Regions from separate parts of the Rheinheimera baltica genome, predicted to be linked through region 1. Evidence: predicted binding sites of a transcription regulator. Region 1 holds the regulator's gene; each other region holds the start of a gene.

Region 1 (7,986 bases):
GGTTATCAATACCTGCTCTTTACCGCTTTGGCTTAATAATGTCTGGACTCTAATATGATGATTGACTTTCGTATCCGCGCTGCAGAAGTGCTGAAAATTGAAGCTGAAGCTGTAGCACAACTACACCAATACCTTGATGTTGATTTCAATCAAGCTTGCCAGCTAATTTTCGACAGCAAAGGTAAAACCATAGTAACAGGCATGGGAAAGTCCGGGCATATAGGTAACAAAATTGCTGCAACGTTAGCTTCTACAGGTACGCCCGCGTTTTTTGTTCACCCTGGTGAAGCCAGTCACGGTGATCTTGGCATGTTATCTGGCGACGATGTTGTTATTGCGATCTCAAACTCGGGTGAAACGGCAGAAGTACTCACAATTATCCCGGTGATAAAGCGTTTAGGCATTAAACTCATTGCCATGACAAGCAATGCCAAATCAACACTGGCTAAACTTGCTGATGCTCACCTGTGTGTAAAAGTAGAACAAGAAGCCTGCCCACTGGGACTCGCACCGACAGCAAGTACCACAGCAACATTGGCAATGGGCGATGCGTTAGCCGTTGCACTGCTAGACGCCAGAGGTTTTTCAGCGGATGATTTTGCCTTATCGCATCCCGGAGGTAGTCTGGGACGCAAACTCTTGCTGCGCTTGGAAGACATTATGCACACTGGTGAACAGGTGCCGGTTGTACCGCAAGCTGCCACCATTAAAGATGCCTTACTGGAAATATCAAAAAAAGGTTTAGGTATGACTGCTGTTGTAAATGCTAACGGCATCTTAGTTGGTATTTTCACTGACGGCGATTTACGCCGTATTCTTGATCAACGTTTTGATATTCATAGCAACACCATTGACGAAGTCATGACTAGCCACTGCATAACTGCAAAGCCAGAAATGCTGGCAGCAGAGGCCTTGCAAATCATGCAGCAAAAGAAAATTAACGGCATGATAATCGTAAATGCCGCAGCCCATCCGATTGGCGCGATGAACATGCATGATTTACTACGAGCAGGGGTGCTGTAGATGTCATTGTTTAATGAGTTATATCATCCGGTATCTGACGATATATGCGCTAAAGCCAGCGCTATCAGGTTGTTAATTTGTGATGTCGACGGCGTGTTCTCTGACGGTCGTATTTATTTGGGCAATAACGGCGAAGAATTAAAAGCTTTCCATACTAGAGATGGCTTTGGTATTAAAGCATTACGCCAAGCGGGTATAGAAGTTGCCATTATCACTGGGCGTAATTCAGCTATAGTACAACAGCGTATGACGTCATTAACCGTGCCCTACATTTATCAGGGACAGGAGAACAAGTTGGGCGCGTTTGCTGAATTACAGCAAAAGCTGCAACTTAAACCCGAACACATTGCCTATATTGGCGACGACTTAGCAGATTGGACAGTTATGCAACATTGCGGTTTAGCAGTAGCAGTAAACGACGCCCATCCTTACTTAATAAAACATGCCCATTTTGTCACTAGTATCGCAGGCGGGTATGGTGCCGTGCGTGAGCTGGCAGATTTGCTACTGATAAGCCAAAATAAATTTGGTTTATTTGACGGTAGTAGTTCATGAGAAAACTACTTATTTTTGTCGTCCTACTGTTAACAGGCACTGCAGCATACCTGTGGTTTCAACCAACTGACGATTCAGACTCTTTGCAAACCGATCAGGAGCTATTACCTGATTACGTTGCACAAAACATTACGCGCCGGCTGTTTGATGTCGAAGGCTACCTCGTTGACACCGTAAGCGCTGAACGCCTTGAGCATTTTGAGCTACTTGGATTTACTCAGTTTGAAAAGCCTGTATATACGCTGTATAACAACCAACACCAACCTAGCTGGCAAGCCAGCAGTCAGTATGCAGTATGGTTCCCACAAGACAAGGTTATTCTGGAGCAACAAGTGAGTATCGATAGCCTGGAGCCTAACGAACTGATAGAGCGAATCGAGACGGAAAGACTTGAAATGTTGTTTCCTGATAACAAATTGAAGAATAATCAACCCGTGTTGATTCAAGGGAAAGGCTTTTATATTAAAGGTAGCGGTATTGACGCCGATTTAAGCCAAAAAACTTTTCAATTATTACAGCACGAGCACACGGTATATCAAAATGAAGACTAACCTTATTGTCGTTTTATTTCTTACCAGCATGTCGGTGTTTGCCGCTGAGCCGGACTATGCACAGAAAATCCAAATTGATGCAGATAATCTGGTTTCAATTGCAGAAAACGTAGCAACCTATCGTAGCAACGTATTGATCACTCAGGGATCAATGCAAATGAAAGCAGATCAACTAGAAATAAATGCCAGTGCAGGTAAAGGCAAAGAAGTTTATGTTGCAACTGGCACCCCGGTGCGTTATTCACAGCTTCTTGCCGATGGAAAACCGGTTACTGCATCAGCGGCGGAAATGCGCTATGAACCCTCGAGTCGCACGCTAACATTGACCGGCGATGCAGAACTAACGCAAAGTGGTAGCGTGGTAAAAGCATCGGTCATCAGATATAACGTCGAAAAGCAACAGCTTAGCGCTGAGAGTAACGAGACCAAGCGTGTAACAACAATTTTCACGCCTGAGGAAAAAACTAATCCATGAAGTTAATCGCATCACATTTGGCGAAAAGCTATAAAGGGCGCCAGGTTGTTAAAGATGTCAGCCTGGAAGTTAACGCGGGGCAAATTGTCGGTTTACTGGGGCCCAATGGCGCGGGTAAAACCACTACGTTTTACATGATTGTCGGCCTGGTACCTTCAGATAAAGGCAGTATAAGTCTGAATGATAAAGACATTACATTCGACCCGATTCATACCCGCGCCCGACAAGGTATTGGTTACTTACCGCAAGAAAGTTCGATTTTTCGCAAACTAACTGTGCACGACAATTTACTTGCGATCTTACAAACCCGTAAAGACCTCAGCCGCACCCAACGTGAAGAAATCGCGGATGACCTGTTAGAAGAGTTTCATATCGGTCATATTAAGCACAGCCTGGGCATGAGCTTGTCCGGTGGTGAACGTCGCCGTGTTGAAATAGCCAGAGCACTGGCTGCCAATCCAGCATTTATTTTGTTAGATGAGCCTTTTGCCGGCGTTGACCCTATTTCAGTTTTAGATATAAAAAAAATTATCCAGCACCTTGGCCAACGGGGTATCGGCGTATTAATAACAGACCATAATGTACGCGAAACCCTTGATGTGTGCGAAATTGCCTATATTGTTAGTCATGGCGAGCTCATTGCAGCTGGCCCACCACAAGACGTACTGGCAAATCAAAAGGTTCGCGATGTATACCTCGGTGAGCAATTCAGGCTATAGTTAGCCAAAATAACTCACAGCGTGTCATTCAGGAGAACGGTAGAAGTAGATGAAGCCCTCTTTGCAACTTCGCTTAGGACAGCAGCTAACCATGACGCCACAATTACAGCAGGCAATACGCCTACTGCAATTGTCGACGATTGAGTTGCAACAAGAAATTCAGGAAGCACTGGATGCTAATCCATTGCTTGAAGCAGAAGACGAATACGATAGCTTTTCTGCCGACCCCAAAGACACCAAAGACAACGCAGAACATAACACTGCAGACAATGACAGCTCTGGTGACGATAACCATTCTGACGACAGCTACGAGCCCAACGAACCAGACAGCAGCGATTCCATGACTGAGCAGAATATCCAGGAGGATTTACCTCTGGATAATAACTGGGACGATTTAGTAAGTGCAGCTCCAGTGAGCGCTGGAAGCGGCTCTGGCGAAGATGATATGGTGTATCAGGGAGAAACCAGTGAAACGTTGCAAGATTATTTGCGCTGGCAAATGCAACTAACACCATTTTCAGATACCGACCTTGCCATCGCACAAATTATTATTGAAGCTATTGATGACAATGGCTTGCTAACCATCAGTTGTGACGACATTCTTGAATCACTTGGGCTTGACGATATAGAAGCCGATGAAGTTGAAGCCGTCATAAAACGCATTCAACTTTTTGACCCTGTAGGTGTAGGCGCTCGTTCGGTACAGGAATGTTTGCTGGTTCAGCTGCGTCAATTTGCCCTAGATACCCCGTTTTTGGAGGAAGCACGGAGTATGATTCGGGATCATACAGAATTTTTAGCCAATCGTGACTTTCGTTCTCTCATGCGTGTGACTAAACTCAAAGAAGATGAGTTAAAGGAAGTGATGCGGCTAATACATAGCCTGAACCCACGACCTGGCGCTGACGTCATCCGTGAAGAACAACAATACGTTGTTCCTGATGTCAGTGTCATTAAAGTAAAAGGGCGTTGGCAGGTTGAACTAAACCCTGACGCTATGCCCAAAGTTCGAATAAATCAGCAATATGCTGCAATGTCGCGAACCGCTAAGAACAGTGCAGACACCCAATTTATCCGTTCTCATCTGCAAGAAGCGAAGTGGTTTCTAAAAAGTCTGGAAAGTCGGAATGAAACACTGTTAAAAGTGGCTAATTGCATCGTGCAACAGCAACAAGCGTTTTTTGAGCACGGCGAAGAAGCGATGAAACCGATGGTGCTTAACGACGTTGCAGAGATGGTTGGAATGCACGAATCCACCATATCTCGAGTAACGACGCAAAAGTATATGCACACACCAAGAGGTATTTTTGAACTTAAATTCTTCTTTTCCAGTCATGTTAGTACTGAGAGCGGTGGCGAATGTTCCTCCACTGCAATTCGCGCATTTATTAAAAAATTAGTGGCGGCAGAGAATCCGGCCAAACCGTTAAGTGATAGTAAAATGGCCGAGATTCTGTTGGAGCAAGGTATTAACGTAGCACGGCGTACCATAGCCAAGTATCGTGAGTCCTTGTATATCCCACCGTCAAATCAACGCAAGACCTTGCTGTAAATAAGCCTAAAAGAAGGAATATGTCTATGCAAATCAATCTAACTGGTCGCCATGTTGAAATCACCACAGCCTTAAAACAATACGTAGACAGTAAATTTGCCAAACTAGAACGACACTTTGATCATATAAACAATGTACATGTGATCTTAAACGTGGAAAAATTAAAGCAGATTGCTGAAGCCAAACTGCATTTAACCGGTGGTGAAGTCTTCGCAATATCTGAAGATGAAAATATGTATGCTGCGATAGACCAGCTGATAGATAAACTAGATCGCCAGGTTATCAAGCATAAAGAGAAAATTTCCCGACACTGATTAGAAGATGATGAACTTAACTTCAATGCTTGCCGAGAACTGCACTAAAAGTGCAGTTCTTTTTAACAGCAAAAAACGCATTCTTGAATACATTGCTGAACTGGCGCACCAACAACTTCCAGAAATGTCAGAGTACAGTATTCTAGAAGCCCTGATGACACGAGAAAAACTGGGTTCAACCGGTATCGGGGGAGGTATAGCCATACCACATGGCAAACTAAAATGCGTAACAAAGCCAATATTAGTGTTTGTCGTCAGTAAAGAAGCCATCCCATTTGATGCTATTGATAATCAACCGGTTGATATATTCTGCGCTATTATGATCCCAGAAGAGCAATGTCAGGCGCATTTGAGCACACTGGCAGGTATAGCCAAGTTACTCAGCCAAAAAGAATTAACTAAAAAAATTCGTCATGCTGACACTAACAGCCAGTTATATCAGCTACTCATGGAATACAGTGCTTTGGAAACTGAAAAATGAAACTTTTGGTTGTCAGTGGTCGTTCCGGTTCGGGTAAGTCAGTCGCACTGCGTGTAATGGAAGACCTTGGCTACTACTGTGTTGATAATATTCCGGTAAATTTATTACCTACGTTGGCAACAACCGTGATGGGGCAGTACGAGCGAGTTGCAGTGAGTATAGATGTACGCAATTTGCCACAAGACCCTGACGAGCTGGCGGAAATTTTGTCTTACCTGCCACGTAAGTTGGACTTAACCATTCTGTACCTTGATGCCGATCACGCTAGCCTGATAAAGCGCTTTAGTGAAACCCGCCGCTTGCATCCGCTGTCGCATCAGGCGATGTCGTTAGACGAAGCTATATCACAAGAACAGCAATTATTAGACCCGATATCCAGCCGCGCTGACTTATATATCGATACCACAGATTTGAACGTGCATCAGCTAGCAGAGCAGCTGCGTGAGCGTATTTTAGGACAGAAGTCTGGCCGCTTAGTGATTTTATTTGAATCTTTCGGCTTTAAATATGGTATTCCCAAAGATGCAGATTTTGTATTTGACGCGCGTTTTCTGCCTAACCCACATTGGGAGCCTGATTTAAAACCATTAACCGGACTAGACCAACCAGTAAAAGACTATCTGGCATCTGAGCCTGTAGTAGCAAAATATATATGGCAAATTAATAGTTTTATTAGTACCTGGTTACCCCATTTAGAGCGGAACAACCGCAGTTACCTTACTATTGCAATCGGTTGTACCGGCGGACAACACCGTTCAGTATATATGGCTGAAAGTTTGGCAGAAAGTTACCGCAGCTCGCGTGATGATGTTCAAATTCGCCATCGTGAACTCGTACGCCATCACCACAAGACAGATACTGTATGAAATGCAGTGAAACCGTCACAATAGTTAATCAGCTTGGATTGCATGCCCGTGCTGCAACCAAATTAGCACAACTGTGCCAAAAATTTTCATGCCGTATTGAGCTGGTACAAGAAGAAAAAAGCGCAGACGCCAGCAGTGTGTTAGCACTATTAATGCTGGCCAGTAGCAAAGGCAAAACATTGCAAGTTTGCACCAACGGTGAGGACGCCGAGCAAGCACTCAGCGCGGTGGTGGATCTCATTAAAAACGGTTTTGACGAATCGTAAATACCCTTAAGGCTTTTTCCTGTCGTGGGCTTTTCGCTGAGCTGGCTCTATTGTCTCTAAACCCCGGGTTTTGCTAATCGCGGTTAACTTATGATGTAACGCCGTTTTAATTAGCATATGCGCACTGATAGGTGCGGTAATAAGCAGAAATATGGTAATTAACAGCTCATGGACACTCACTTCGCCGGTTAAACTGAAGAAAAAAATAGAACCGAGTAAAATCCCCCCCATTCCCAGCGTTGTAGCCTTAGTAGGGCCGTGCAAACGCATAAAAAAATCTGGCATTCTGGTTAAACCAATAGAGCCAATCAATACAAAGCAGCCGCCTAGCAGTAAGAAGAACGCCACCGCCCATTCCATCCAATGTTGCATCAGTGTCTCCTATTCAATAATATCGCCACGTAGCAAAAACTTGCACACCGCTACGGTACTGACAAAGCCTAACATTGCGATAAGTAATGCTGCCTCAAAATACAGCGGCGATCCCATTAATAAGCCATAAAGAATAATCAAGGCAATGCTGTTTATATACATTGTATCCAGCGCTAGTATACGGTCAGGTAAGCTTGGGCCGCGCAATAAACGCCATAGATTAAGAAGTAACGCGATACTGATCATGGCGAATACCAACATAATCACCTTATCTAGCATTGAAAAATCTCCTTTAACGGCATTTCATACCGCTGCTTAATTGATTCAATCAGCTCAGTTTCATCTGTTAAATTAAGCACATGAATTAACAGGTAGCGCTGAGGCATTGGCTCACCTTCAACAAATAACTCAGCACTTGGGTACACTTCTGCGCTCACCGTTCCTGGTGTCATAGATACGGTACTGGCTAATATAGTAATCGGCAAATTATGTTGTAAATCTAACGGCACCCGCACAAAAGCGGGGTTTAAACGCCTTTTCGGGCCTAAAATAAGCATAGACACCTGAATGTTGGCCGTCACAATATCGGCAATAACGAGCAGAATATAGCGTAGCGCTAATAATGGCCGCTCTATTAACGGTTGAGGTTCGCGAAAACGTAAAGTTAATAGCGGAATTAATAATGCCAGGATAACCCCAAAAAACAGATGTACGGCTTCAATACTCTGGTTTAGCAGCAACCAGACCATAAACAATAACAAACTACGAAATGGTGTTGGTAACCAACGATATTTAGGCGTTAACCTCATAGC
Region 2 (7,986 bases), on a different contig from region 1:
ACCCCGATAGTAAGACGATGCTGCAAAAACAAAGTGACAGAGCGCTACAAGCAACGATTGTAAGTGAGTGGGCAAAAGCCAGTACAACGCCACTTATTATCGCAGGTGATTTTAATATGCCAACACTATCACCCATTTATCAGCAGTACCTATCTGATTTTGGCAATGCATTGTCAGAAAAACCATCACAGATGTTTAGCTATACTAAGTACACTCGCTGGCACGGTATACGGATTGATCATCAGCTCTATCGTGGTCTGGCTATGCCATTAAGTGCTCAGGTGTTAGCTCTACCCGGTGCGGACCACCGGCCTGTGTTAGTAAAATGGAGGATTTAAGATGCATGGGATTTCGTTACTTTGTTTGATGTTGCTGATGTTTTCGCTACCAGGCACCCAAGCCCAGCCGCAACTTTGGCAGCCAGTACATGTGAAAGGGCAAGTCAACGTTGACTGGTATGTACAGCCGATGTTGCGTTATGCCAATTATATTACTAATCCAGACTTAATGGCAGCTGACAAGGTGACACCAGACAAAGCCAGCCAATATTTGTATGACAGGCCTCGAGTGCTAATGCAGTTGTACATGTTTACCGGTGACGTTAAATGGAAAAATGAAGCGATAGCCGCCAGTAAACATTATATAAGCCATATTGGTGAAGATGGTTTTTTCTCATTGGTAGCAAAAAAAGATATTAAATATCTGATGCCAAAGGGGCTGCACTATTATTTTCAGCTAACCCAGGATAATGAGGCGAGAAAAGCTATTGCCCGTATTTATCGGGCATCGCTGAATTGGGAACCTCAATATATAGGCAGTGGGGTATTTAGCACGGGTTTCTGGACGGAGCGCAACCAGGCTGCGGCCCTGGATGCTGCGGTAACGTATTTTGAATTAACGAATGATGAGTCTGCTCGTGTGCGTATTGAAGATATACTCAGCACGACAACTGCGATGGTTGAAACGCCGGAAAATAATTGGCCGCAGCGTTACTGTCCCCAACATAGCTTTAAATCGCATGAAGGCGGCGCTGAGGACGATGCAGTATGCTCTACTTGGATGCTGGCGCTATTGGCCGATCCGATATGGCGATATCAACAAATAACCAAATCTGACAAAGCGCGAACATTGTTGCAGCATTTTGGCCAGTTTATTTTGCAGTTTGGTACCTATACCGGCACCGACAAGTTTGCAGGACAGGTTTTTCCCAAATACTTGGTAGTGTTTGACAATCCCCAGTTGGAAGAGCTTAATCCCTGGAACGACATGCAGCATAGTTGTGATGTTGCGGCTTTACTGGGTAAAGCGTTATATCTTAGTGATACCGTGACGACAGAAGCAGCTGCGACATTTCACGCATTATTAGCACCCTGTAAAAATAAACAAGCTAGGCTAAAAGACAACCAGCCATATTGGAAAGTTAAGCCACCAAGAAAATTTGGCTGGGAGTACTCTACGACTAGTGAGTTACCTTGGCTTGAGCACGTTATTTCGTCGGGGCAGCAAGCACACTGATTTTGCCGTTTGTTGTCATGTGTAAATTCGCAATGGACACCGCAGAAAGGACAAACTTGTGCTAACGTTAATTCACCTTGTTCATCAACCCTATTTATTAACCTCTGCTGTCGCAGTATCGCAGGTGAAAGATGAAACATCTTAAAATCATACAAAAGATTCCTGTGGTTAAGCACCTTGTGAATAAAGCCATTTCCAGGCTTGCAAGTAATGATGCTAATGCCATTTCAAAGCATTTCTCACAATTCTTACGGGTAGAGCTTGCCGCCAGTGAGGATTTAAGGGCTGAGGTGTTTAACGTCCGTCATCAGGTATATTGTGAAGAACTTCACTTTGAAGATGAACGTAAAAATCAGCTTGAACAGGATGAGTTCGATAGTCACTCTTTTCATAGTCTTATTCGGCATGTGACAACCGGAAAAGTCGCCGGTACGGTTAGAATAATTACTTCAGGGCATGGTGACGAAAAATTGCCGATTGAAGCCAATTGTATGCATGCGATAACAGATCCTGCTATTTTTCCTGCTGCATTCCCGCGTCATGAAATTTGTGAAATTTCGCGTTTGGCTGTTCCTGAAACCTTTAGACGCAGAAAATTTGATCAGTTTAAAGGTGCCGCGACAGGTGTTATTAACGAAGTGTTTTTTTCTGAGCATGAATTGCGCTGCTTTCCTTACATTGCAATATGTTTGTACTTGTCTGCTGCGCTGATGGCGTTACACAACAATAAGCGTCATGTTTTTGTGATGATGGAGCCCAGATTAGCGCGCAGTCTAACCTTTGTCGGCATTGTGTTTAAACAGCTGGGAGATCCAATCGAATATCACGGCAAGAGGGCTGCGTACTATATCAATCCTGAAATGTTCAGAAAAAATTTGTCAGTAGGGTATGTTAAGTTACTTGAGTCTATAGAGCGTGAACTTTATCCAAATGATAAGCCACGACCACTAAAACGAAAATTCCCCGGGTTTGGTTGGGGTTTGCGTTTCAGTTAACTTGATCTGTAAGGTTTTGCTTTTAAGGGATTAGATAGTGAATACCAATTTCAACGGGGCATTAAAAGCCTGGCAACAGCTATTGTCTACAGAGCAAATTACACTTAATGAATCTGATTTATTAGCCGCCGCAACAGCGACCTTTGCTACCAATGCCAGTGTACTAGCAGTGTTGTATCCGGAGCGTAGCCAGCTCAAAGCCTGTTTACAGATTGCCCGGGAATTTAAGCAGCCCGTATATACTGTTAGCTCTGGTAAAAATTGGGGATACGGATCTCAGGTCCCTGTGGAATCTAACAGCGTAATCATCAATTTGAATCGTCTTAAAACCATTGCGAGTTATGACAAAAAGCACGGCGTGGTGAGCGTAGAGGCTGGGGTTACTCAAGCGGAACTTGCTGAGTTTTTAAAGCGGCAAGGGGATCTTCATTGGATGGATTGCACCGGCTCCAGCGCCAGCTGCAGTGTCGTAGGTAATACGCTAGAACGTGGTTTTGGCCATACGGTTTATGGCGAGCATGTAAAGCATGTATGCGGTATTGAAGTGATGCTGGCAAATGGCCAGATAATCCGTACTGGCCTGCACCGATTTAATGATGCCAAAGCCGCCGGAGTATACCAAGCCGGCCTTGGTCCTGCTTTAGATGGACTGTTTTTTCAGTCAAATTTGGGGGTTGTACTGAGTATTACCCTGTGGCTAATGCCTAAACCTGAGTGTTTCTTGGCGTTTTATGTCACATCGCCGAATGACGAGCTTGAAAAGTTGGTTGAAGCCCTCACGTCTTTAAAGCGTGAAGGTTATCTAACCAGTTTGCCCCATATCGCTAATACTTGCCGGGTACTACCCGGCTTGCAACAGTATCCTGCCGACGCGACGGATATAAAGGAATATCCTTTATCAAAGGCCCGATTGAGCGGCCTGAGAAAACACTGGCAGCTCGGTCAGTGGCACGTTTCTGGAGCCTTATACGGTAAACGTGCACAGGTTAAACTTGCAAAAGCAGCGCTGAAAGCTCAGTTTCGTAAATTTAACAATATACAGCTTAATTTTGTTAGTGATGGCCTGTTAAATGCTATCGAAAAATATCAATGGCTATTGTCAGTTTTGCTACGTCGGGATATGGCTCGGGTGCTTGCGGTCTTAAAACCCGTTCATTTAATGATGAAAGGTCAGCCCAGTGACACTTTTTTGTCCAGTGCATACTGGCGCATGCCAACGCTACCTAAATCGGGGTACGCGCTTGATACTGATGGTGTTGGTTTAATGTGGTGTGCTGTTGTGGCACCCGCAGATGGCGAGCATGCGCGATGTATTGAACAAATTGTACAACAGGTATTAATGCCTTTTGGTTTCGATGCTGGAATAACCTTTACGTTGCTAAGTGAACGTTGTCTCGACGCGGTTATCAGTATTAGTTTTAATCGTAACTCTGACGATGGTATCGCATGGGACTCGCGGGCAGAGACGTGCAGAAAACAACTTTATCAAACCTTGCTGCAAGCGGGCTATTACCCTTATCGAATTGATATTAGCATGATGTCGTTTATGGCAAAGCACAGTGCACAAGAATATGAACAACTGCTACAGCACTTAAAGCAGGTGTTTGATGCTGATAACGTGCTATCTCCTGGCCGTTATATTGCTAGCAAATAACTGTCGTAAAACTTTACACCTCCTAATTACCTAAAAAAGGTCTTTCGTTTAAGTTATTGATAAATATCAATTATAAATGTTGGCATAAATAGTGCTTAATTATCGTGAAGTGATGTAGCAGTAATGCCGCACGCGTTAACGAAGTGGGTTGTATAAACATGGAGACGTCATGAAATCAAAATTAGGTTTTTTGGTAGCGGCACTTGGAAGTGCAGTTTTACTGGTAAACAGCGCATCGGCATCAACATTTAGTCTGTCATTCGAGACTTCAAGTGGTTGGTTAGCAGACGGTTTAAATTATGGTGGTTACGCAGCGCAAACACGTTCACGCAATGGCGTTGAAACAGAGTATGACTGTGTAGCGGGTGCAACAGATGCTCTTAATGGCTGTGGTTTATCGTTTTACAATCCTGCTGATGGTATTGCCATGGGATATACCTCGGTAGACTGGGGTAACCCGGTAACAGCTGGACAGTTTAGTGGGTTGGATGTTGACTCCTATGACGGTGTATTAGATGCCGACGCTGGTTGGGTTGATACCGGTATGATTACTCACCGTAATCGTAAAGTAAGAAGCGGTAGCAAAACCCTGTCAGAGATAAATTTGTATACGGTGTTTGATATTGTTAGCCCGTTTATTGCGCAAAGAGGTGCAGCGTTCGGTATCTCTTTCACAGAAACATTTAACAATCAATATGGTATTTGTGATCCGAGTATCCAATTTACCGATACCCCTTGTGATGATTATTTCAATATTTCTGGTGTACCACTACCAATCGAATTTACGTATGATGGTAAAAAGTATGTCATTGAGTTTCGGTTATGGGGTGCTCCAGGGTCAGGTTTCTTAATTGAAGACAACTTGCTTCGTACTGCAGAAGGTTCGGACAATGATTTACTTGTGCAAGCACGTTTGGTAACAGTACCAGAACCGGCAACTATTGCTGTACTTGGTTTAGGTTTAATGATGTTAAGCCTGCGAAGAACCAGATCCTAATCGATACTTTAAAAAAGCCAGCATTTTGCTGGCTTTTTTATATGTTAAGGTACCAAGTTATCTCAGTATGAGGTAGCGTGGGTACTTTGGGGAGCATCAATGCGGTTGTCTGATTTACAGGTTAACATCAGCGAAAACAAACTTGTGATGAGTTGGTATGCTGATGATAGACATTTGCAGCTGTCATACACGGGCAGTGATGCGCTTCCTGGCGCTGCGGATGCAGCACTGGCCAGTTGCATGTTACCCGCTATGTTGCTTGGTGAAACGCTGGAAGTAGACGATACTTTTTCAATTAGTTCGACGTTAAGGCAAAACCTGAACGAGTTTCAACGCATTTTTGTCTCTTGGTTTGATGATGTACAGCTTATAGATATTGTTATTGCTGATAACCAGTTTCGTCAGATACCGCTAACGAGTTCTGATGCCGCGGTATTTTTCTCCGGTGGTGTAGACGCCAGCTATTCATTTTTTCAGCTTGAACCTGAAATTGACCATCTTATTTTCTGTCTGGGTTTGGATATCCAACTGCATGAATTGGCACGTTGTCAAAAGGCGCTTGAGGGGGCAAATAAGTTTGCCCAGCACTACGGTAAAAACTTAATTGTAATAGAATCCAATTTTAGAACGGCTTTTAATAATCTATCTGCGCGGCGTTGTCAGATAGTTTTGCTAATAACTTATAGCCTGGCATTGGGATTAGAAACCCTTTATGTACCTGCCAGTCATGATGCTAAGGAACTTGAACCATTTCGCTCCCACCCGCTAACAGACCCATTGTTATCTAATGGCGCAACTAAGGTAGTGCACCATGGCATGATAAGTCGGGTTGAAAAAACTATTTCTATTGCCCAATCAGATCAAGCGCTGGCATTTTTGCGAGTATGTAATGCGTCAGACCAATTTAATTGTGGTGAGTGCGAGAAGTGTTTGCGGACCATGGCGACTTTGGCGGTAATAGGCAAACATTCAGCGTCGTTACCGCCGCTGGATAATGTTGCCAAGTTGCGTTCGGTTAAAATTTGGACGCCTGGTAAGTATCATATGTGGCATGACATTAAGCATTATGCCCAGTTACACCGGTCTGAACCTATAGCCAATGCTGTTAGCAAGCTGTGTCGGGCTTATGAATGGAAGCAATTGTTCAAACAAGTTAAGCATCAATGTCGGCTTTTACTCGACGATATACTGCCAAGAATCACCAAATAGCCGTCTGCTTTTTTTACATCCCACCCTTAGTCATGTCACATTGAGTTTACTAAATGGCTAAAAAACATCAATAATTTACTATTGGCGCGCTATATGCAAGTACTGTAATTGTACCAGTCAGCAGAGCGCAGTCGATGACTGGCATAGACCCAATAACAAATGGAGGCGTTATGAAAAGTAAAAAAACTTTGCTCGCAACCGTTGGAGGTTTAGCATTACTCAGCGGCAGCGCGCAAGCGGCCCTAATCGGGGCGTTTGATTTTGATACAGCCAGCGGATGGTTGGCAGATGGCACAGCAGTAACCTATGATTCTGGTGCAAATGCTAATCTTAATTGTGCTGCGGGAGCTTTACCTGGTGCTAATGGTTGTGGTTTAACTTTTTCTGGATTACAGGAAATTACCGACGGCCATACCACAGTAAATTGGTTTAGTAATGGCGGTCAAGGTCCTAGCGGGTTAGATATACAATCTAATTCTGGCACCTTAGTAACGAATGGTGGTTGGTTTGATACCGGGGTTATTACTCATAGAAACTTCTCTTTGCCAAGCCCAGCGACTACGCTACGCAATTTGAATTTAGGTTCTGAATTTAGTATCACTTCACCATTTGCATTTGGTCCAGCAGTGGGGGCATTTAATATCGGCTTTACGGAGACACCAAACCAAGGTGGTTGTCCCGCGCCGAATCCACTCGGTTCTGCCTGCGATGATTTCTTTTCTATTTCTGGCATACCGCTGCCAATTGTTGTAGAAATTGATGGAATAGTGTACACCTTTACTTTCCGTTTACAGGGGGGAGAAGGATTTATTGTTGATGACAATACCTTGTACACTCGAGAGGGCGGACAAAATACCTTATTTGTACAGGCTATGGTTACAGCACGTGAAGTTCAAGTGCCTGAGCCTGCTACACTTGGTATTTTAGGTTTAGGTTTGTTGCTGTTAAATCGTCGTAAATTTATCAAATAGAACAACGTAAAAAATAAAAAAACTGGCATGCGAAACATGCCAGTTTTTTATTGTGTTAATTACAGTTTATACATTGCTTTAAACGCGGCTACCTTATCGGTGAACTCTTGGTTTTGTTCTACTTGTTGTAATATAGCTTTGGCTTTTTCATTATTGCCTGAACGAACTAAAGCCTCTGCATAATGCAATTGTACTTGAGCATCTTCAGGCCTGGCTTTTAGTGCTGCTTCCAATATGGTTTTTGCTTTCTCAATGTTGTTATTATTGAGAAGTACTTTGCCATAGGTATCCAATACATCGGCATTATCTGGGCGTAATTGGTAAGCTTTTTCGGCATGAACCAAAGCATCTGTGACATTATCTTTCTCTAACATCAACCATGCTAGATTATTTAGTGCCAGAACGTTGTCAGGTTGGTCATTTAATATTGTCTGATAGGCTTTGACTGCGCGCTCTGCATCGGTGCTTAGCGAAAGCTGAGCCAGCATTGTTTGTGCTGCAGTATTATTACCGTGCGTTGCGATATGTCGCTCTAGCAAGGCGATGCCTTCAGCCGTTTTATTAACCCTGCTGTAGAGTTCTCCCAGAAAAATGACTGTATTTACCTGCGGCTGTTTCGCATAGCTTTGTGTTAATAATTGTTCG
Region 3 (7,986 bases), on a different contig from region 1:
TTGCAGCGAGATTACGGCAGTACTCTTGCTGCGGCCCTGCGTAAGTGGTAAACATCACAGAAGCGGGTTGCCAGTTTTCTAAATTGCTGGCATCAACGCTATTGCTGTATTCGTGCTCGGCTTTTTGACTAAAACCGGATGGTATAGTCCAATCACAACCCATGTAATTGTGGCTTTGCGCCTGGCAGGCAGCGGTAAATATTAAGGCACTGAAAAACAGAATAGGCTTTACAAAATTCATAGGCTGACTACCTTGAAAAACATCGTCGGCGGCTATTTTTATCTGAAAATGGATGCCCTATTATCACTAGAATATGCCTGCTAAGTCTTGATCAAAGACTACGTCGGTAAAACCATGCTGCTCGAAGATAGCTTTAAAAGCCTCTGTTACAAACAGGCCATGAGTGCCATACATTGCTGATTTAAAAACGGTTTTGTCTGCTACGGATAATGGCTCAAAAACCAGGGTTTTAACACCACACTCAACGCCATCTTCATAGCGCCGAATGGTTCTCGACGTGTCTTCTGTTGCACATTGTAGTGGCACAAAAATGTGCATCTGCATATCGTCAACCTGCAGGGCTAAAAACTCTCCAGCATTAGCCAGCACACCTTTAAATGCATTATAAGCCTGTGCCGTAAACAATAAATATGAACCCCAGAAGGAGATATCTGGTACTGGTAAGCCTTGCTGGTATGCCGCAGCCAGCTTACAGCTGGATGGTGTCCATTTTTGCAGTAAACTCTCATTAGTTCTGGGTTGCCGACGCACTAAGGATAAATCTTTATCACCAAGGATGTCAGCGAATTGAAACAAATCCAGCTCTGGCACTTCATAAGCATTTTCGACAGGCTTAAGCCGATATAGGGTCATTGTGTTGTCCATTAGGTTAGTTTCTAGCGTTTTTTCGCCGGCGCCAGGGTTTAGCTTTTTTTGCCGCCTGGCCGGGTTTGTTTTTGCCTGGTGTATTTATGGGCAGTTGTGCTGGTGGTTCAATTTTGGCCACCAGCAGCATTATCAACACCACCACTGCGGCTGTAGCAAAGGCATACAGGGTATTGCGGTAATCACGGCCTTGCCGCTGGCTAAAGGGGCCATGCCGGGCCCGAAGTACCAGAGGCTGGCCGGCAGCAGCGGGGATAATGTTTTGCAGCGCTTTTAAGTCATCAGACAGCCGCAGGCGTTCAAAGTAACTGACCTGAAGCATGTCTAACCGGGCAAACTGCTGCTTTGCTTCGGCATAGAAACGCTGTTGTTCTAATTGGCGTGGCGAATCTTCAAAATTGGCATCATAGCTGCGCGAATAAAGCATGGCGTACCAAAGGTTATCTGACTGGCTGAACGGACAAATATAGTGGCTGTGAAAGTAGTACGTAGTGCCGCCTCTGGTGCTGATTGAATTGGTAAATTGTGTATTACGGCAGCGGCTGCGCTGTACGCTAAATGCTTTTATATCAAAGTATTGCTCAGTTGGGTGGTGTACGGCGTCGTTAACGTGTTGCAGTGGGATTAAAGAAAACGGCGCACTGACCAGGTTAATCTGACTAACAACGATAACGCCAGCAATCGAGAAATTGATCACAAAGTAATAGGCAAAATAGCTGTCTTTTTGCCAGCCAGCTCCGCGCAATAGGGTAATGCGCTGCTTCAGCCAAAGCGGTATACATAACCATGGCAATAGCATAGGTAGCCAGATATCCAGTAGTTCAGTGGTAAGTGGAATAACAGCCAGTTTGATATCCAGCAGCCAGCGGATGAGGTTGTAGCTAACCAGCAGCAAAATGCTAAACAGCAGAAAAGGCACATAGAGGTTAGTGAATTTTAACGTTAATGCGTGCATGGGAGCCTATCGCGACCGGATAATAGGTTGAGAATAACGTTTTAACATAGCTACGCTATTTAACTAAAACTGGTGTTCACCTCTGTGGTTGCCGCTGTCATTAGCTTATGAATTGGGCATTTATCGGCGATGGCGGCCAGTTGGCTTTTTTGCTCGTCGGTTAATTGGCCCAGCAGCTTTAGCTGCACGTTTAATACATACACGCCCTGCGCTTCGCGGCTGTTGTCGCGCTCTATTTCTATGTCGATGTAATCCAGCGGCAGTTGTTTACGTTTGGCGTACATCATTACCGTAATGGCTTTGCAGGCGGCCAGGGCGGCGTCGTAGTAGTCGTGCGGGTCGGGCGCGCTGTCGTCTCCGCCTAACTCTTTGCTTACGTCGGCAAAGATGGTGTGCTAGTGAATGCGGATGGTTTGTCGGTAGATGCCGCTGTCGCTTTTGCGTAGTTCAATACTCATGCGTGGCCCTTTGTGTGTTAAACGCCCGTTGCAGTTGGCTGATACCCTGCGCTTAGGGCAACAGTATAGAATAATTGGCGTACTGACAACGGTCGTGCTGTTATTGGCTGCGCTAATGCAGGTTTCAAAAAAGTCGCTGTGGTATTTGCTGGTGCTGTAAAAACAAAAAAGCATCGCTGTTGCTAGCGATGCTTTTTTATTACCACACTAACATTACTGTTTTTTAGTGCGACGCGCTGCCAAACCTAACAGACCTAAGCCTAAGATGGCAATAGTCGCTGGCTCTGGTACAGAGGCAGTGGTTGGGGTATTACGTACAATATATAAACCAGAAGATGTTTCAGGCGTGCTACTTGAGAAATTAGTAGAAAAAATTCTTGAGGTTCCTGCCCAGGCAGAGGCACCCATCATTCTGATTACGTTATTCGCCGTAAAATACAGACCGTAGGTATCTACACCGCCACCGTTTAACGTAGTAGTACCAAACAGGCTTCTGAAATCAGTGAAGTTTTGTATTAATGCACTGTCTGTAGTGTCAACGCTACCGATTGCGCCGTGTACCGCAGAAAACGTTGGGAAAGCGGCATTAAACAGGTCTGCAACTTCTTGAGCAGTGGCTAAACGCCAGCCCATGCCACGGGCGATAAACGATTCCCAGTTAGCAAAGGTCCAGGAATTTGATACGGACAAATCTAACCATGTTAGGCTTGAAACGGTATCTGATACGGCTAAGTTGTCACCGGCACCCGTGTAATCTGCTTCAATTAAACCTGCGTTTGCAACACTACTTACAGCCAGGACTAAGCCTGCTGCAGCTGCTTTTAACATTTTTAAGTACATCGAAGTTCCTTTTACTACTTTAAGATTATGGAATGAAATGGAGTTAATTTTAATATCTAATGTAGTGATGCATTAATCATGCCGGATATTTATTTTTATAATTTACATGGTGTTACGCTAGTTTGGTGTTTGGTGAGTTCAGTGTGTGTAAAGAAAACAGACAACAATGTGTATGCTGCTTTAGGCTTAGCCAGCTTGATGAGTAAAGTTGGTGTGCAGGGTATAAAAGCCTAAAGACGCTAGCCAGGCAAAGGCGGCTTGTTGTTCTGCGAAGATGCGTCGTTCAAAATTGTCGGTTTTTTCGATAACCATCCGGTCCATTTGATAACGTTTAACCATATTAGGGCAATAAACTTGTGCGGCATAACGTAGGTCGTGTTTGATGCACCACACAACCAGATCTTGCACTATAGGTTCTATTTCAGGCACACCAAGGTGCCAGTCGTCCATATAGACAATATGCGCCCAGGGTTGGCCTATTAATGGCTCGGCTATCGCTTTAAATTCTGTGGCGAAATCCATTGCGCTAAAGCGGCTCCAGCTACCACTGATTACAGCGATTAATACTTTATCTTCACGCCAAAGCTTGAAATCGGGTGTTTGGATCATCGCTATGCTCTGGTAACAGGTTTCAAGATTAAATATAGCAGCTTGCTGTGCAGGCGTTATGATATAGCACATGATAAGTTAGTTTTGTTTGCATAAAATGCATAGACAACAGGGTGCACTCTGCTAGTCTGGATGACAACGTTGCATACATACCAATAGAAAATGTTATGAGTTTAATTATTTACGCCATTCCGGTGTTTTTTGCCTTAATTTTTTTGGAGTTATGGTTTGACCATAAACGCCGCAATGTTACTTATTCCTTTAACGATGCAATTAACTCACTGAACCTGGGCGTAATGAGCCAGGTAACCGGCATTGCCTATAAAACGGTGCAGTTTAGTTTTTATCTGTTGGTGTTTCAGTATCTGGCACCGCTAAGTTTAGGTGTCGATTCGCCCTGGATGTGGCTGTTTGCTTTTGTGGCTTACGATTTTTGCTACTACTGGTATCACCGCATGAGCCATGAAATCAATGTACTGTGGGCGTCGCATTTGGTGCATCATCAAAGTGAAGAATACAACCTGACTACTGCGCTTAGGCAAACCAGTGGGAGCTTTTTTGCCTTTGTGTTTTATTTGCCGCTTGCGTTAATTGGTATTGAGCCTTATGTGCTGCTAACAGTAGCATCGCTTAATCTTATTTATCAGTTTTGGGTGCATACCCGCCATATTGACCGCATGCCACGCTGGTATGAGGCGCTATTTGTTACCCCGAGTAACCATAGGGTGCACCATGCGCAAAACCCCATATACATTAATAAGAACCACGGTGGCGTGTTTATTATTTGGGATAGGCTGTTTGGTACCTTTCAGGCGGAATTGCGCGAAGAGCCGGTTATTTTTGGTGTTACTAAGCCGTTAGCCAGTTGGAACCCGTTGTGGGCCAATATTGAAATGTATTGGTCGTTAACGCGAGATGCCTGGTGTACCCGGCGCTGGCAAGACAAACTGGGTATTTGGTTTAGGCCTACCGGTTGGCGCCCTGTTGATGCGCGTCAGCGTTTCCCTAGTAAAGCTAAAGACCCGTATCAGCAGGTGAAGTTTGATACGCCATTAACCGGGCGGCAAAAGGCCTATGCGTTTTTTCAGCACCTTACGCTTGTCGCTATTGCGTTATATTTTTTACTTACCTCTGCCAGTTTAAGTACGGTAGGTATTTTTACCGGCAGTGGCATTATTATTTTTTGTTTGTTTTGTCTGGGGTGCTACCAAGAGCAGAGTCGCCATTATGTCTGGCTGGAAGCAGTTAAAAATGTGCTATTGGCAGTAACAGCAGTGTGGGTGTTGCCCTTTGCTAGCCAGGTTTATGCCCTGTTGTGGTTGCTACTTGCCAGCACCTTGTTGCTCAGAGGGATGCAGCAACGCCAGGCCCAGTGTGCGGGTACAACGCAACACGAATAATGCCATAAATAACGAAAGCATGAATAAACTGCAGTGCTGCCCAGGCCGTATAGTCTCACTGTTGTAGGCAAGGGTATTACATTATATGGCGTCTAATAGCTCAAAAGTACCGGCTAACCGTTTCTCCCGTTTTGGCAGTTTGGCCTCGCTTGCCGGCCGGGTAGCCGGAGGCATGTTGGCAGAAGGCGCCAGGCAGCTGGCGCAAGGTAAGGTGCCAGCCAAAACAGATATGTTACTAACGCCGGCGAATGTGCGGCGGGTGGCCGATCAATTAGCCCATTTACGCGGCGCCGCGATGAAAGTAGGGCAGTTATTGTCCATGAATGCGGGAGATATGTTACCGCCCGCGCTGGCGGATATCCTTTCCCGCCTGCGCGCCAGCGCTAACCCTATGCCAGCGAAACAATTAGCCAAAGTGCTGCAAGATGAATGGGGGCCAAACTGGCAGCAGCATTTTGCTGATTTTAGTTTTATGCCACTGGCCGCGGCTTCTATTGGCCAGGTGCATCAGGCGTATCATGACAACGGTAAGCGCTTGGCGGTTAAAGTGCAGTATCCCGGCATAAAGCAGAGCATCGACAGTGATGTTGATAACGTGGCAACCCTGCTGCGTATTAGCGGTATTATTCCAGCGGAGGTGGATTACCACAGCTTGCTGGCGGAAGCGAAATTGCAATTAAAGGCCGAGGCTGATTATCTGCAGGAAGCCGCCTATCTGTCAGAGTATCGCCAGTTGTTGGGCCAGTCTGCCGATTTTTTACTGCCTGAGCCTGTTACGGCGTTAAGCACGTCAAACATTCTGGTAATGAGTTATGTTGACGGCGTGCCCATTGAGTCGTTAACCACACAAAGCCAGGCCGTGCGCGACCGCGTTATGCGGCTATTGTTTGCTTTGCTGTTTCGCGAGCTGTTCGAATTCTCCCTGGTACAAACCGACCCCAATTTTGCCAATTATTTATACAATACTGACACGGCGCAGTTGGTGCTGTTGGATTTTGGTGCTTGCCGCCATTACAGTGCGCAGTTTAGTCAGGGCTATCGTGCGCTGTTTACTGCGGCGCTGGCGCAGAATAATGACGCCATGGCGCAGGCGCTGAGTGATATTGGCTTTTTTAGCCAACATATCGTGCCAGAGCAAAAACAGGCTGTGTTGCAATTGGTTGCTATTGCCTGTGAACCGCTAATGAAAGATGCCGTTTTTGACTTTGGCGCAACAGATTTAGCATTACGCCTGCGTGACGCCGGTACAGCCCTTAGCACACAGCAGCAGTATTGGCATTCGCCACCCGCGGATGCCCTATTTTTACATCGCAAAATTGGCGGCTTGTATTTGTTGGCAGCACGGTTAAAAGCCCGGGTTAATGTGCGTGAATTACTGAAGCCCTATTTGCTGTAGCAGCATCAATAGGTTACAAGTATTGCAATTGAAAGCCGGCAGCTGTTGTAGCTTGTGGCGAAAATATAAGCAGGTTGATATGTTGAATTGTTAACAGATTAACTGGTATGATGACACTCTTTTTGGGCATGCTAAGTTAAGCGTGTCGGCTATTGAGGGTTCAAAATGTTGTTTTCATTCGCTCGTAATGCTTTATGTTCAGCTGCACTTTTAATGGCCAGCTTTAGCGGCCATGCTTCGCTTATTGTGAATGGCGACTTTGAATCAAATAGCGTCAGAGCTGGCAGCTGGAACTGGTTTGCCAGTAGCCAGGTTGCGGGCTGGAATGGCAGTAATATTGAAGTTTGGAATGCCATGAATGGCGTTTTGGCGCAAAGTGGTAACCATTTTATTGAGTTAAATGCGGCTGGCACCAACAACGGCCTTTGGTCAATATTCCAAATGTTTGCTACCGAAATTGGTCAGCAATACCAGCTGAGCTTTTATTACCGCGCCCGTACTTACGACAACGAGCGCTTTGCGGTGTCAGTTGCGGGGTTAAATGAGTCGTTCAATAACGACAGCGCGCGTGGTTGGAGCTTTTTTACCAGCAACTTTATTGCCACTGACAGTACCTCTATTTTGCGTTTCACTGCATTAAATTCAGGTACCTTGGGTAACTTTATTGATAATGTACAGGTTGTGGGTGTGCCAACAATAGCGTCAGTGCCTGCACCTGCTTCTGTGGCCTTATTTGGCGCAGGGTTGTTTGGTTTAATGGCAAGCCGCCGTTTACGCCAACGTAAGTAACATGCAATAGCTACTGCTGTAGCTTGCACCAGAAAAAACCGCTGTTAGCGTTAAGCATGCTGAGTTAAGTTGCTTAACATAACGCGGTTTTTTTGTGGCCGATATTATCCTGTTGTATGGCTAGGTATTGCTGGTTGGATAGGGAATAAATTCTTCTTCATCACCCACCACCCTGGCAAACTCCCCGGCTTGCCATTGTTGTTTAGCTTGCTCGATACGCTCTTTGCGACTGGAGATAAAATTCCACTCTATATAGCGTTTGCTCATGCTTTCACCACCAATTATTGCAATGCGGCTGTCTGCTGTGGCTTTAATTACTACGTCGGCTGCCTGATGCAGTACTACCATCGTATGTTCGGGCACGGCGGTATCTTGTAGCTGCAATGCGCCACTGGTGACGTAGACTGCACGCTCGGCGCAGTCGGGTAATGTCAGGCGCTGGCCAGCTTGCAAAAAAGCTTCAACATACAGTGTTTGCGCATAGGTTTTAACCGGTGAGGTAAAGCCATAAGCACTACCAATCAGTACTCGCACTGCCACGCCATTAATATGGCTTGCTGGAATGTCGGCAGAAGGGTAGTGATAAAACGCCGGGTCAATTTCTTCGTCGGCTTCTGGTAGTGCCAGCCATAGCTGTAAGCCGTGTAATCTAT

What was found. The regulator sigma-54, encoded in region 1, starts transcription at its own class of promoters, with help from an activator protein. The targets are predictions, from matches to a motif close to TGGCANGNTNCNTGCTT.
Region 2: ORJ00_RS02160 (THxN family PEP-CTERM protein) is a predicted target of sigma-54. The motif match lies at 4,245-4,261, and genes of this name have one in related genera.
Region 3: ORJ00_RS07950 (PEP-CTERM sorting domain-containing protein) is a predicted target of sigma-54. The motif match lies at 3,207-3,223, and genes of this name have one in related genera.

Annotation. Positions count from the first base shown of each region.
Region 1 covers NZ_JAPJDY010000003.1:340,707-348,692, reverse strand. Annotated here, with positions in the region: gene ORJ00_RS06980 (calcium/sodium antiporter) at 1-36, shown strand, start outside; gene ORJ00_RS06975 (KpsF/GutQ family sugar-phosphate isomerase) at 55-1,023, shown strand; gene kdsC (3-deoxy-manno-octulosonate-8-phosphatase KdsC) at 1,024-1,578, shown strand; gene lptC (LPS export ABC transporter periplasmic protein LptC) at 1,575-2,129, shown strand; gene lptA (lipopolysaccharide transport periplasmic protein LptA) at 2,119-2,604, shown strand; gene lptB (LPS export ABC transporter ATP-binding protein) at 2,601-3,323, shown strand; gene ORJ00_RS06950 (RNA polymerase factor sigma-54) at 3,373-4,875, shown strand; gene hpf (ribosome hibernation promoting factor) at 4,902-5,189, shown strand; gene ptsN (PTS IIA-like nitrogen regulatory protein PtsN) at 5,197-5,670, shown strand; gene rapZ (RNase adapter RapZ) at 5,667-6,536, shown strand; gene ORJ00_RS06930 (HPr family phosphocarrier protein) at 6,533-6,802, shown strand; gene ORJ00_RS06925 (Na+/H+ antiporter subunit G) at 6,809-7,174, opposite strand; gene ORJ00_RS06920 (K+/H+ antiporter subunit F) at 7,184-7,453, opposite strand; gene ORJ00_RS06915 (Na+/H+ antiporter subunit E) at 7,447-7,983, opposite strand; gene ORJ00_RS06910 (monovalent cation/H+ antiporter subunit D) at 7,980-7,986, opposite strand, start outside.
Region 2 covers NZ_JAPJDY010000001.1:452,520-460,505, forward strand. Annotated here, with positions in the region: gene ORJ00_RS02140 (endonuclease/exonuclease/phosphatase family protein) at 1-338, shown strand, start outside; gene ORJ00_RS02145 (hypothetical protein) at 340-1,515, shown strand; gene ORJ00_RS02150 (PEP-CTERM/exosortase system-associated acyltransferase) at 1,647-2,510, shown strand; gene ORJ00_RS02155 (FAD-binding oxidoreductase) at 2,548-4,164, shown strand; gene ORJ00_RS02160 (THxN family PEP-CTERM protein) at 4,334-5,161, shown strand; gene ORJ00_RS02165 (hypothetical protein) at 5,261-6,370, shown strand; gene ORJ00_RS02170 (THxN family PEP-CTERM protein) at 6,541-7,341, shown strand; gene prsT (XrtA/PEP-CTERM system TPR-repeat protein PrsT) at 7,401-7,986, opposite strand, start outside.
Region 3 covers NZ_JAPJDY010000004.1:86,005-93,990, forward strand. Annotated here, with positions in the region: gene ORJ00_RS07925 (hypothetical protein) at 1-241, opposite strand, end outside; gene ORJ00_RS07930 (hypothetical protein) at 308-874, opposite strand; gene ORJ00_RS07935 (hypothetical protein) at 891-1,841, opposite strand; gene ORJ00_RS07940 (OsmC family protein) at 1,901-2,230, opposite strand; gene ORJ00_RS07945 (hypothetical protein) at 2,265-2,459, shown strand; gene ORJ00_RS07950 (PEP-CTERM sorting domain-containing protein) at 2,513-3,139, opposite strand; gene ORJ00_RS07955 (hypothetical protein) at 3,326-3,748, opposite strand; gene ORJ00_RS07960 (sterol desaturase family protein) at 3,916-5,148, shown strand; gene ORJ00_RS07965 (ABC1 kinase family protein) at 5,234-6,544, shown strand; gene ORJ00_RS07970 (DUF642 domain-containing protein) at 6,710-7,333, shown strand; gene ORJ00_RS07975 (pirin family protein) at 7,454-7,986, opposite strand, start outside.